Regions from separate parts of the Arthrobacter sp. TJ-254 genome, predicted to be linked through region 3. Evidence: riboswitches for the same ligand, from Rfam matches in the RefSeq annotation. Region 3 holds a riboswitch; each other region holds the start of a gene.
The links. Region 3 has a riboswitch for S-adenosylmethionine ahead of AC4D14_RS10220 (ABC transporter substrate-binding protein). Riboswitches for the same ligand answer to the same signal wherever they lie in the genome.
Positions count from the first base shown of each region.

Region 1: it holds a riboswitch for S-adenosylmethionine, as region 3 does, so the genes downstream of both, sfnG (dimethylsulfone monooxygenase SfnG) here and AC4D14_RS10220 (ABC transporter substrate-binding protein) in region 3, are expected to answer to the same signal.
Region 2: it holds a riboswitch for S-adenosylmethionine, as region 3 does, so the genes downstream of both, AC4D14_RS17080 (bifunctional o-acetylhomoserine/o-acetylserine sulfhydrylase) here and AC4D14_RS10220 (ABC transporter substrate-binding protein) in region 3, are expected to answer to the same signal.

Region 1 is NZ_JBZCNF010000004.1:186,516-189,762, forward strand. It holds gene acs (acetate--CoA ligase) at 1-387, shown strand, start outside; gene AC4D14_RS12355 (NAD(+)/NADH kinase) at 396-1,478, opposite strand; SAM riboswitch class I at 1,692-1,796, shown strand; gene sfnG (dimethylsulfone monooxygenase SfnG) at 1,801-2,952, shown strand; gene AC4D14_RS12365 (O-acetylhomoserine aminocarboxypropyltransferase/cysteine synthase family protein) at 2,952-3,247, shown strand, end outside.
Region 2 is NZ_JBZCNF010000006.1:160,579-163,825, forward strand. It holds gene metX (homoserine O-acetyltransferase MetX) at 1-21, opposite strand, end outside; gene AC4D14_RS17080 (bifunctional o-acetylhomoserine/o-acetylserine sulfhydrylase) at 28-1,344, opposite strand; SAM riboswitch class IV at 1,414-1,530, opposite strand; gene AC4D14_RS17085 (VOC family protein) at 1,638-2,279, shown strand; gene AC4D14_RS17090 (glycosyltransferase) at 2,304-3,086, shown strand; gene AC4D14_RS17095 (CPBP family intramembrane glutamic endopeptidase) at 3,091-3,247, opposite strand, start outside.
Region 3 is NZ_JBZCNF010000003.1:343,189-346,435, forward strand. It holds gene AC4D14_RS10210 (LolA family protein) at 1-357, opposite strand, end outside; gene AC4D14_RS10215 (DUF6194 family protein) at 565-1,038, opposite strand; SAM riboswitch class I at 1,144-1,242, shown strand; gene AC4D14_RS10220 (ABC transporter substrate-binding protein) at 1,348-3,033, shown strand; gene AC4D14_RS10225 (ABC transporter permease) at 3,030-3,247, shown strand, end outside.

The DNA of each region.
Region 1 (3,247 bases), on a different contig from region 3:
ATCAACGTCTCGGGGCACCGGCTCTCCACGATCGAAATCGAATCGGCCCTCGTCGCGCACCCGCTGGTCAGCGAGGCCGGCGTGTGCCCCGTCGCCGACCCGCTCACCGGCCACGCCATCGCCGCATTCGTCGTGCTGGCACCCGGTTCGGGCGGAACGGGCGACGTCGAATCCACCCTGCGCCGGCACGTTGCCGCCGAGATCGGGCCCATCGCCAAGCCGGGTGCCGTCATCGTGGTCCAGGACGTGCCCAAGACCCGGTCCGGGAAGATCATGCGCCGCCTCTTGACCGGGCTGTACGAAGGATCGCCCCTTGGGGACACCACCTCCCTGCAGAACGAGGGGTGCCTCCCGGGCATCTCCGAGGTGCTCGCGCGGCGGTCCTGAAGCTTCGCCTACTCCGTCTTGGAGCCCATCCAGGACTCGAGCGGCTGGGTCGGAATGTGGACGTGCTTCATGTCGTCGGGCTTGGGCGTGCTTGGGAAATAGTCGACCGGGGAATCTCCGTCGGCGGCCGCAGCCGCGGCGTCGACCAGCCCGAACCGGTCCCGCACCCTGCCGAAAAAGTCAGGCTCATGCAGGCGCAGCATGCGCAGCGCCGAAGGGCGTGCGTAGACGCCCACCCAGTCCCCCGGGTTCAGCACCCCGACAATCCGGCCGTCGACGGACATCGATACCTGCCCGCTGCGCTCGAGCACGCGCACCGACACCAGCTCGTCCGCGGCAACGACAAGGCTGCGGTCGAAGACCATGTGAGCTGCGACGGGCGTGAAAACCAGGGCGTTGGCGCGGGGCGAGACGATGGGTCCTCCCGCAGCGAACGAGTAGGCCGTTGATCCGGTGGGCGTGGAAATGATCAGGGCGTCTGCCGAATAGGAAACGAACCGGCGGGCCCCAATATAGACGGCGACGCTCGCCTGGCGGTCCCGGCTGAGCTTCTCGAAGACAACGTCGTTGATTGCGGTGATGTCCATGCAGACGCCCCAGCCCAGGACCTCCACCGCGTCGTCCCGGACCAGCGGCGATTCCGCAACGGGTCCCTTGGGATTGTGGATGAGCGCCCCGAGCTCACTGGGGATCTCAAGGGGCCTGCTCGAGCGGATGGTGAGGGTGAGGCGCTGTTCCTCGATTGTCTCGTCGGCGATCACGGCCCTGAGGGCTTCGACAAGGTTCTCCGGCTCCACCTCGGCAAGGAACCCAAGCCGGCCCACATTCACCCCGAGGACAGGGCACTGGCAGGACATCGCCACAGCCGCCCCGCGCAGAAAGGTGCCGTCTCCGCCGATCGTCACAACGAGGTCAAACGGGCCGAGCGGCACGTGGTGATGCGTCAGGTGGCCCTCGTCGTCCGCCGACCAGACATCCACCTCCGTGACGGACACGCCGTTCTCAGCGGCCCAGCTCTTGAGGGCCTCCGCCGCGTCAATGGCCCGTTGCTTTCCTCCATGCACCACGAGCCCCAGTGATCGCAGATCCACTGCCAGCTCCTTTGTTCGCTCAACAAGTGACGGTGGGCCACCGCCGCGGGGTATGAGCCAGGCGGCCAACCTCGCCGATGACGCCACGTGACGCAAACCATACTCGAAATGCCCCGCAAGTCCACCCGGCGCCTTCCTGCCCCGTCCAAATCTGCGCCGACCCGGGGCGACACATTTCTTGGTGCCGGGCACCCGTGCTGTCACACTCGGTAATGACCATCCCGAGCGGCCGAGAGATCTGGCTTTATGACGCCGCAGCAACCCTGGCCAGCGCAGAACGCGCTGACAGTAGGGTGCTACCGCCAGAACCGATGGAGGATTTGTGAGCACAGTCGATTATTCGCAGCCCCTGAAGTTTGCCTACTGGGTCCCTAATGTGAGCGGGGGGCTCGTGGTTTCCACAATCGAGCAGCGCACCAGCTGGGATTTCGAGTACAACAAGAAACTTGCGCGGATCGCCGAGGACGCAGGATTCGAATACGCGTTGTCGCAGACCCGCTACGCGGCGTCGTACGGCGCCGACAAGCAGCACGAGGCGACGTCGTTCTCCCTCGCCCTGCTCGCCGCAACCGAGAGGCTCAAGGTCATCGCCGCCGTCCACCCGGGCATGTGGCATCCGGGCGTGCTGGCGAAGTTCATCATCACCGCCGACCACATCTCCAACGGGCGCGCGGCCGTCAACATCGTCTCGGGGTGGCTGAAGAGCGAATTCACCAACTTCGGCCTCGACTGGCTCGAACACGACGAACGGTATGTGCGCACGGAGGAGTTCATCCGCGTGCTGCGCGGCCTGTGGACCCGGGAAAGCTACACGCAGACGGGCAAGTACTACTCCATCTCGGATTTCACGCTCAGCCCGCCGCCCGTTGATGTTCCAGGCCGCCCCCACCCCGAAATCTTCTTCGGCGGCAATTCCACTGCGGCCCAGGCCGCGGCGGGGCGGGTTGCCGACTGGTACTTCTCCAACGGCAAGGACCTCGAGGGGTTCAAGGAGAACATCGCCGGGGTAGAGGCCTCCGCCACGGCCGTCGGCAGGTCGCCCCGGTTCGGCCTCAACGGGTTCGTCATTGCACGCGACTCCGAGAAAGAAGCACGCGAGACGCTGCGCGAGATCGTCGCCAAGGCCCATCGGCCGGCCGTTGAAGGCTTCCGCGACGCGGTGCAGGAGGCCGGGGCCTCAACGGCCGACAAGAAGGGGATGTGGGCGGATTCCTCCTTCGAGGACCTCATCCAGTACAACGACGGCTTCCGGACCCAGCTCATCGGCACGCCCGAGCAGATCGCCGAACGAATCGTCGAGTACAAGAAGATCGGGGTGAACCTGCTGCTCACCTGCTACCTGCATTTCCAGGAGGAGGTTGAAGCGTTCGGCAGGGATGTCCTGCCGATTGTCCGCTCCCTCGAAGCCGACCTCGCCGCCAAGGCAGGCGTCGACTTCCACCTCGAACCTCTCCCCACCAAGGCAGGCGTCTGATGACTGAGAAAACCTTCGGCTTCCGCACCCGCGCGCTTCACGCGGGAGGCACTCCCGATGCCACCCACGGTGCCCGCGCCGTGCCGATCTACCAGACGACGTCGTTTGTCTTCAAGGACACGAACGACGCCGCCAATCTCTTCGCGCTCCAGAAGTACGGAAACATCTACTCCCGGATCGGCAACCCCACTGTTGCCGCCTTCGAGGAGCGCATCGCCTCCCTTGAGGGCGGGATCGGCGCCGTCGCCACGGCTTCGGGGATGAGCGCCGAATTCATCACCTTCGCCGCCCTCTG
Region 2 (3,247 bases), on a different contig from region 3:
GCCGGGAGGATAGACACTCACGCCGCGCTAAGCCCCCTTCGCGGCGCGGAAACCGGCGTCGAGGTCCGCAAGGATGTCCGCGATGTTCTCCAGCCCGACCGAAAGGCGCACGAGACCGGGGCGGACTCCGGCCGTGAGCTGTGCTTCGGCTCCGAGCTGGCTGTGCGTTGTTGAAGCCGGGTGGATCACCAGGGAGCGCACGTCCCCAACGTTCGCCACATGGGAGTGGAGTTCGAGCCCGTCGACGAAGCGCTTGCCGGCCTCGATTCCGCCGGCGATGTCGAAGGAGACGATGGCACCGGTGCCGTTCGGCCCGTACTTCAGCCCGCGCTCGTACCAGGGGCTTGAGGGAAGTCCGGCATAGGCAACGGATTCGACGTCGTCGTGCAGTTCAAGCCACTCCGCGACGGCGCGGGCGTTGGCGATGTGGCGTTCCATGCGCAGGCTGAGCGTTTCGAGGCCCTGTGCGATCAGGAAGGCGTTGAACGGGGAGATTGCTGAGCCGAGGTCGCGCAGGAGCTGCACGCGCGCCTTGAGGATGTAGGAGAGATTGGCGCCAAAGGCGCTTCCCACCCCGAGGTCCCGGGCGTAGACAAGCCCGTGGTAGCTCTCATCGGGGGTGTTGAAGCCGGGGAACTTTTCCGGGTCGCGGCCGTAGTCGAAGCGGCCCGAGTCGACGATGACGCCGCCGATGGCGGTGCCGTGGCCGCCGAGGTACTTGGTGGCGGAGTGGACAACGATGTCGGCACCCCACTCGATGGGCCGGATGAGGTACGGGGTCGAAACTGTCGCATCGGCGATCAGCGGGATGCCGTTGTCGTGGGCGACCGCGCTGATTCCCTCGATGTCGAGCACGTCCTGGCGGGGGTTGGAGACGACCTCGCCGAAGAACGCCTTGGTATTGGGCCGGACGGCGGCGCGCCACTGCTCGAGGTTGTCGGGGTTCTCCACGAAGGTGGTTTGGATCCCGAATTTCCTGAGGGTGTGCCGGAAGAGGTTGTAAGTGCCCCCGTACAGGCTCGGGCTTGCAACGATGTGGTCGCCCGCCTCGGCGATATTGAGGATGGCGTAGGTTTCGGCCGCCTGCCCCGAGGCGAGCAGGAGGGCACCCACCCCTCCGTCGAGTGAGGCGATGCGCGTCTCAACGGCCTCCTGGGTGGGGTTGCCGATGCGCGTGTAGATGGGGGCAAGCTCCGTGAGGGCAAAGCGGTCGGCGGCGCTCTGGGCGCTGGGGAAGACGAACGACGTCGTCTGGTAGATGGGCAGCGCACGCGCGCCGGTTGTTGAATCGGGGGTCTGGCCGGCGTGGATCTGCCGGGTTTCAAAAGACCAGTTGCTCGACATGGCGCTCCCTCTGTTGCTCAAGGGGCCCCGGTCGACGCCGCGCCATCGAGGCGACGGTGGATCGGTAAGGACCCGCGCTTGCGCAGCGTCCCTGTGACACTGCGCCTGGTCTTCACCCGGGGCACCCCACCGCGGTTGGAGGGTTGCCGGCCAGCAAGCCGGGGCTGTGTGCTGGCACTCATGACCTGCCTCAATGAAAGCCGAGGGACCGGATTTCGGCAACCCATATGACTTCCCGTTAAGTAAGGTGCTCCTAAGTCGAGACGGGCGTCACAAAGTGCCACTATGTAGCCATGCGCTTGGACCATGTTTCTTATGCCTCTGAACCTGATGGACTCGCTGCCACCGCGGAGCGTATTTCGGCCGCGCTGGGCGTAGAAGCGGTGAAGGGTGGTGTCCACCCCCGTTTCGGCACACGGAACATGATTCTGCCCCTCGTCAACGGCCAGTACGTCGAGGTGGTCGAGACCCTGAACCATCCCGCCTCGGACAAGGCACCCTTCGGCCAGGCCGTGCGGTCCCGGTCCGAAGCAGGCGGCGGCTGGATGGGCTGGGTAGTCGCGGTCGATGACCTCACGCCGTTCGAAGAGCGCCTGGGCCGGCGCGCCGTGCCCGGCAACCGCAAGTTCCCCGACGGCCAGGAACTCACCTGGCAGCAGATCGGCATCAAGGGCCTGATCGCCGATCCGCAGGTCCCCTACCTGCTGCGCTGGGACGACGGCACCGAAGCACTCCACCCCTCGCAGGCACGCCCTGCGACCGCGCGGCTCGACTCGCTGACCATCGCCGGCTCCTGCGCACGCGTGACCGAGTGGCTCGGAATGCCCGTCGAAGCGCCCCTGGGCGAGGTGTCGGTCAAGTGGATTGCTCCGAACGGCACCCCGGGGCTGATGTCGGTGACCTTCGACACCGCGAACGGCCTCGTCGAGATCTAGTACCGGATTCCCCCGGAGTCCGGCATGGCCCAGCGGCTCGCCGTCGTCGTCCCGGTGTTCAACGAGCCCGGGATCGACCGCACCCTTGAGGCGCTGTACCGGCAGTCGGACCGCACCGGGATGGTGCTCTATGTGGTGGACAACGGCTCGTCGGATGACACCCGGGTGCGCATCGAGGCGTTTGGCCGGCTCCGGCGCGACTTTCCGCTCGTGGTGCTCGATGAGGAGCAGAAGGGTACCGGCGCGGCGGCCGACACCGGTTTCCGCAGGGCCATCGCCGACGGTTTTCCGTTGGTGGCGCGCACCGACGGCGACAGCGAACCCCGGCCGGACTGGACGGCGCGGATCCGCCGCACGTTCGCCGGGTACCCCTCGGTGCAACTGCTGGGCGGCACGTCCGTGCCCCTGCCGGACGCCTACCGGCGCCGGTTTGACCGCGTGCTCCTCGCCTTCCTCTTCCCTGCCCTCCGCGGAGCCCTCGCGCTGCGCCACCGCGACCCGGCTTGCCTTCGCATTGTCGCCGGCCACAACCTTGCCGTCCGCTCGTCCGCCTATGAGCGCGCGGGCGGTTTTCCCCGCACGTCGATCGATGAGCGCGACGAGGATGTCGAGCTCACCCTTCGGGTGGCCCGCACGTTCGGCCGGCGGGCGGTCCGCATCGACCGGCGGCTGAGAGTCGCCACGTCGATGCGCAGGATCCGCCGTTACGGGGTGCTGCGCACCGGCCTGCGCCATCTGCGCGCCGGAGCGGGATCCGGCGGTTCCTTGCCCGGCGGGCCGCCCGGCGGGTCAACCCACTTGCCGTGAATGCTCAGCCGCCCACCCCGATTGCCGGTCCGAGCAGGGCGAACCCGACGAACCCAGTGATGTCGAGGGCGGCGTGGGCAACGACGAGCGGCATGACGCGCCGGGTCCGGGTGTAGATGTAACCGAACACGAGCCCCATTGCCGCGTTTCCCAGGAACGGT
Region 3 (3,247 bases):
GGCGTCGCGCTGGGCGAGACGGTCCTGCACCTGGATTCGTGCCTTGTCGGGCCCGTCGATGTGGACCTGGGCGGTGTGCTCACCGGTGAGCAGTTCGAAGGCGGCCGAGGCGCCATCGGAGCTGCCGGCACTGGGCCCCATGGTCTGCAACTCGGGCAGGCCGAGCTCGGAGGACTGCTCGATCGTTCCGGAGAACGCGCTGTCGTAGCTGTCGGCCACGAGCTCGAGCAGCTCCTGGGCGGACTTCTCCGGCAACTGGGGGCTTGCCTCAGCGAGGGTTGGGCCAACGGCGGCCGTTGTTATGATCACCGCCGGGACGATGCCAGCGGGGAGCCAACGGAGCCACTTCTTTGCCATGAGCTTGCCTTCCAACGGTGCTTTGCCCCCTTGCCCCATTAACGGTACTCCTGCTTGCTGGGAGGATGCAGGATGTTTCGGGCGGTCCTGTCCTGCCCTCACCGTAACCCTGCTTCTGCCGGCCCACACTCACCGGCCGTGCAGGTGACAGATGATTTCGGGCGAGAGCCTCGATACCTCCCTCAGCGGAAAGAGACAGAGGCGTTGTCAGTGCCGCCGGGCGTAGCGTCGAACGGCAATCCCGTGCGCGTGCACCAGCAGAGACCGTACCTGCTCGGCTGTGGCGGCACCAGGGTTGAGGATGCTTACCCATGCCTGCGAACCGTAGACGGGATGCGGCAGGATGCGGTCCGGTGCTGTGAAGTCGAAGTCGGCCAGGTGCATGGCGTGATCTGTCGCGGGATGTCCGGTCAATAACTCATATTCCTTCTTGCCCACCGAAATATTGAGCCGGAAAACGCCCGGCCGATTCAGGTTCGAGGCCATATCAAAGCCTTCATAATCGCTGACGACAATTGTCGCGAAGGGGAAGCGCCGGTTCTCTGGGGTATCACCGTTGGGGTCGTAGAAAAAGAAGGTATCGCCCCAAGCTGCCTCGGGTGCTCCGTTCTCCTTCCCGGCAGTCTGCGTTACGACGCCGGCCAGGTCTGAGACGAAGTCGATGATCTCGTTTTCCTCCACCCGATAATGCTTTCAAACGCCGGAACGCGGGTAAAGGACCACCCCGTGACCGGTTGTGACGGGGCCTGTGGCGGAGGAGCGCTCCAATGCTGTTAGCTGTAGCCATAACCATCCCGAGTGGCCGAGAGACCTGGATCGACGACGCCACAGCAACCCTCTTCGTGTAGCTGCGAAGAACGGTGCTACTGCCAGGACCGATGGAGAAGCTACACGCTTTCGTTGGTCTGCCCCGCCGTGCTTCAGCACGTCCGCGGGCGGTCACTGGCTGTCCTGTTTGCCCTCCATCGGGCGATAATTCAGGAGCCCAGCGTGACAACAGCAAGCCACCGCACTTTCAGCAAACCCACCACCTTCAGCACCCCCGACTCGCCGAAGACCCTCCGCACCCTCTCCCTGCTCGCAGCAGCCACGGGTCTCATCCTCACCACAAGCGGCTGCGGAGGATCGGCGGCGGCAAGCGAGGACGACACCTTCGTCTTCGCCACCGGCAAGGACATCTCCTGCCTCGATCCCCACGTCAACGGCGATATGCCTCAGGCCTCAATCGCGGCGAACTACCTCGACTCCCTGGTGTCCCAGGACAGCGAGGGCACCATCCACCCGTGGCTTGCCACGAACTGGTCGGTCTCGGACGACGGCCTCACCTACACCTTCACCGTGCGCGACGACGTCTACTTCACCGACGGCACGAAGCTCACAGCAGAGGCGGTCAAGGCCAACCTCGACCACATGGTCGATCCCGATACGCAGTCGGGCACCGCCGGCGGCTACCTCAAGCCCTACGTCGGCACGGAGGTCGTCGACGACACCACGGCGGTCGTCACCCTCAACCGCCCCTATGCGGCCTTCCTCGAAGTGCTCGCCCAGCCGTTCCTCGGCATCGAGTCGCCCGAGGCGCTCAAACGCCCGCAGGCCGAGAACTGCAACGCCCCGGTGGGCACGGGCCCGTACCGGATCGTCGATTACGTTCCGCAGTCCAAGGTCAGCCTCGTCCGCAACGAGAACTACAACTCGGCGCCGCCCTACGCGCAGCATCAGGGGCCGGCGCACATCGAAAAGATTGAATGGCGGATTGTCCCCGAGGACTCGACCCGCTACGGTCTCCTGCGCGCCGGCCAGGTTGACGCCCTCGACCTCATGCCGTCAGTCCACTTCGACGAGGCTGAGGCCGACTCAAACGTCGAACTGATCCTCCAGGACCGCCCCGGCAATCCGACGAACCTCATGCTCAACACCACCCGGGCGCCTTTCGACGACCTCAACGTGCGCAGGGCCTTCCTTCTCAGCACCTACGTCGATGCCGGCATCCGCAGCGTCTACTTCGGCACGGTGACCCGCGCCGGGGGACCGCTCAGTTCCACAACGGGCTTCTACTCCCCGGACTTCGAGAACGTCTACGATCCCGACCCCGACGAAGCGGCCCGCCTGCTCGACGAGGCAGGCTGGACCGGGCGCGACGACGAGGGCTACCGCGTGAAGGACGGCCAGCGCCTGAGTGTCCACTTCCCCTACACGCCCGGCGCCTGGCCCACCGCACACCAGGCCCTCGTCACCCAGATCCAGGCAACCGCGAAGAAGGCCGGATTCGAGGTGCTGATCGAGAACGGCGACGGCGCGAGCGTCAGCGAACTCGGCAACAACTTCGACTACGACCTCCGGGCCGACTACTGGAACACCAACACGGCCGACGTCCTGCGCATCGTGTTCTCCTCCGAGTACACCGAGTCGGCGGGCTTCGTGCCGAACGGGTCGGGCTTCCGCAATCCGGAACTCGACGCGATCCTCAACGACGCCCTCGCCACGGACGACCCGGACGTGCGCAAGGACCTCTACTACGAGGCGCAGCGGATCATCAGCGACAACGCCCTCCAGCTCCCGCTCTACAACCAGGCAAGCCAGGTGGCGCTCCGTAGCGACCGCTTCACCTCGCTCACCCTCGAACCGAGCCTCTCCCTTCCCTACCTCTACGACGTCACGGCGGTCGATTCCGAATGAGCACCTCCTCCCTCGAACCCCTCAGCGCAGCACCACGCACGACGGCGACGGCCGGTACGGCCGGCAGCGTCGTCCTCAAACGGGCCGCCGGAAGCCTCTTCGTCCTCTGGGCCGCCGTCACCCTCACCTTCTTCGTCCTCCGCCTCACCCCGGGAGACCCGATCACGGCGATCCTCGGCGGCGCGGGCTCGTCGCCGTCACCGGAAACGGTCGC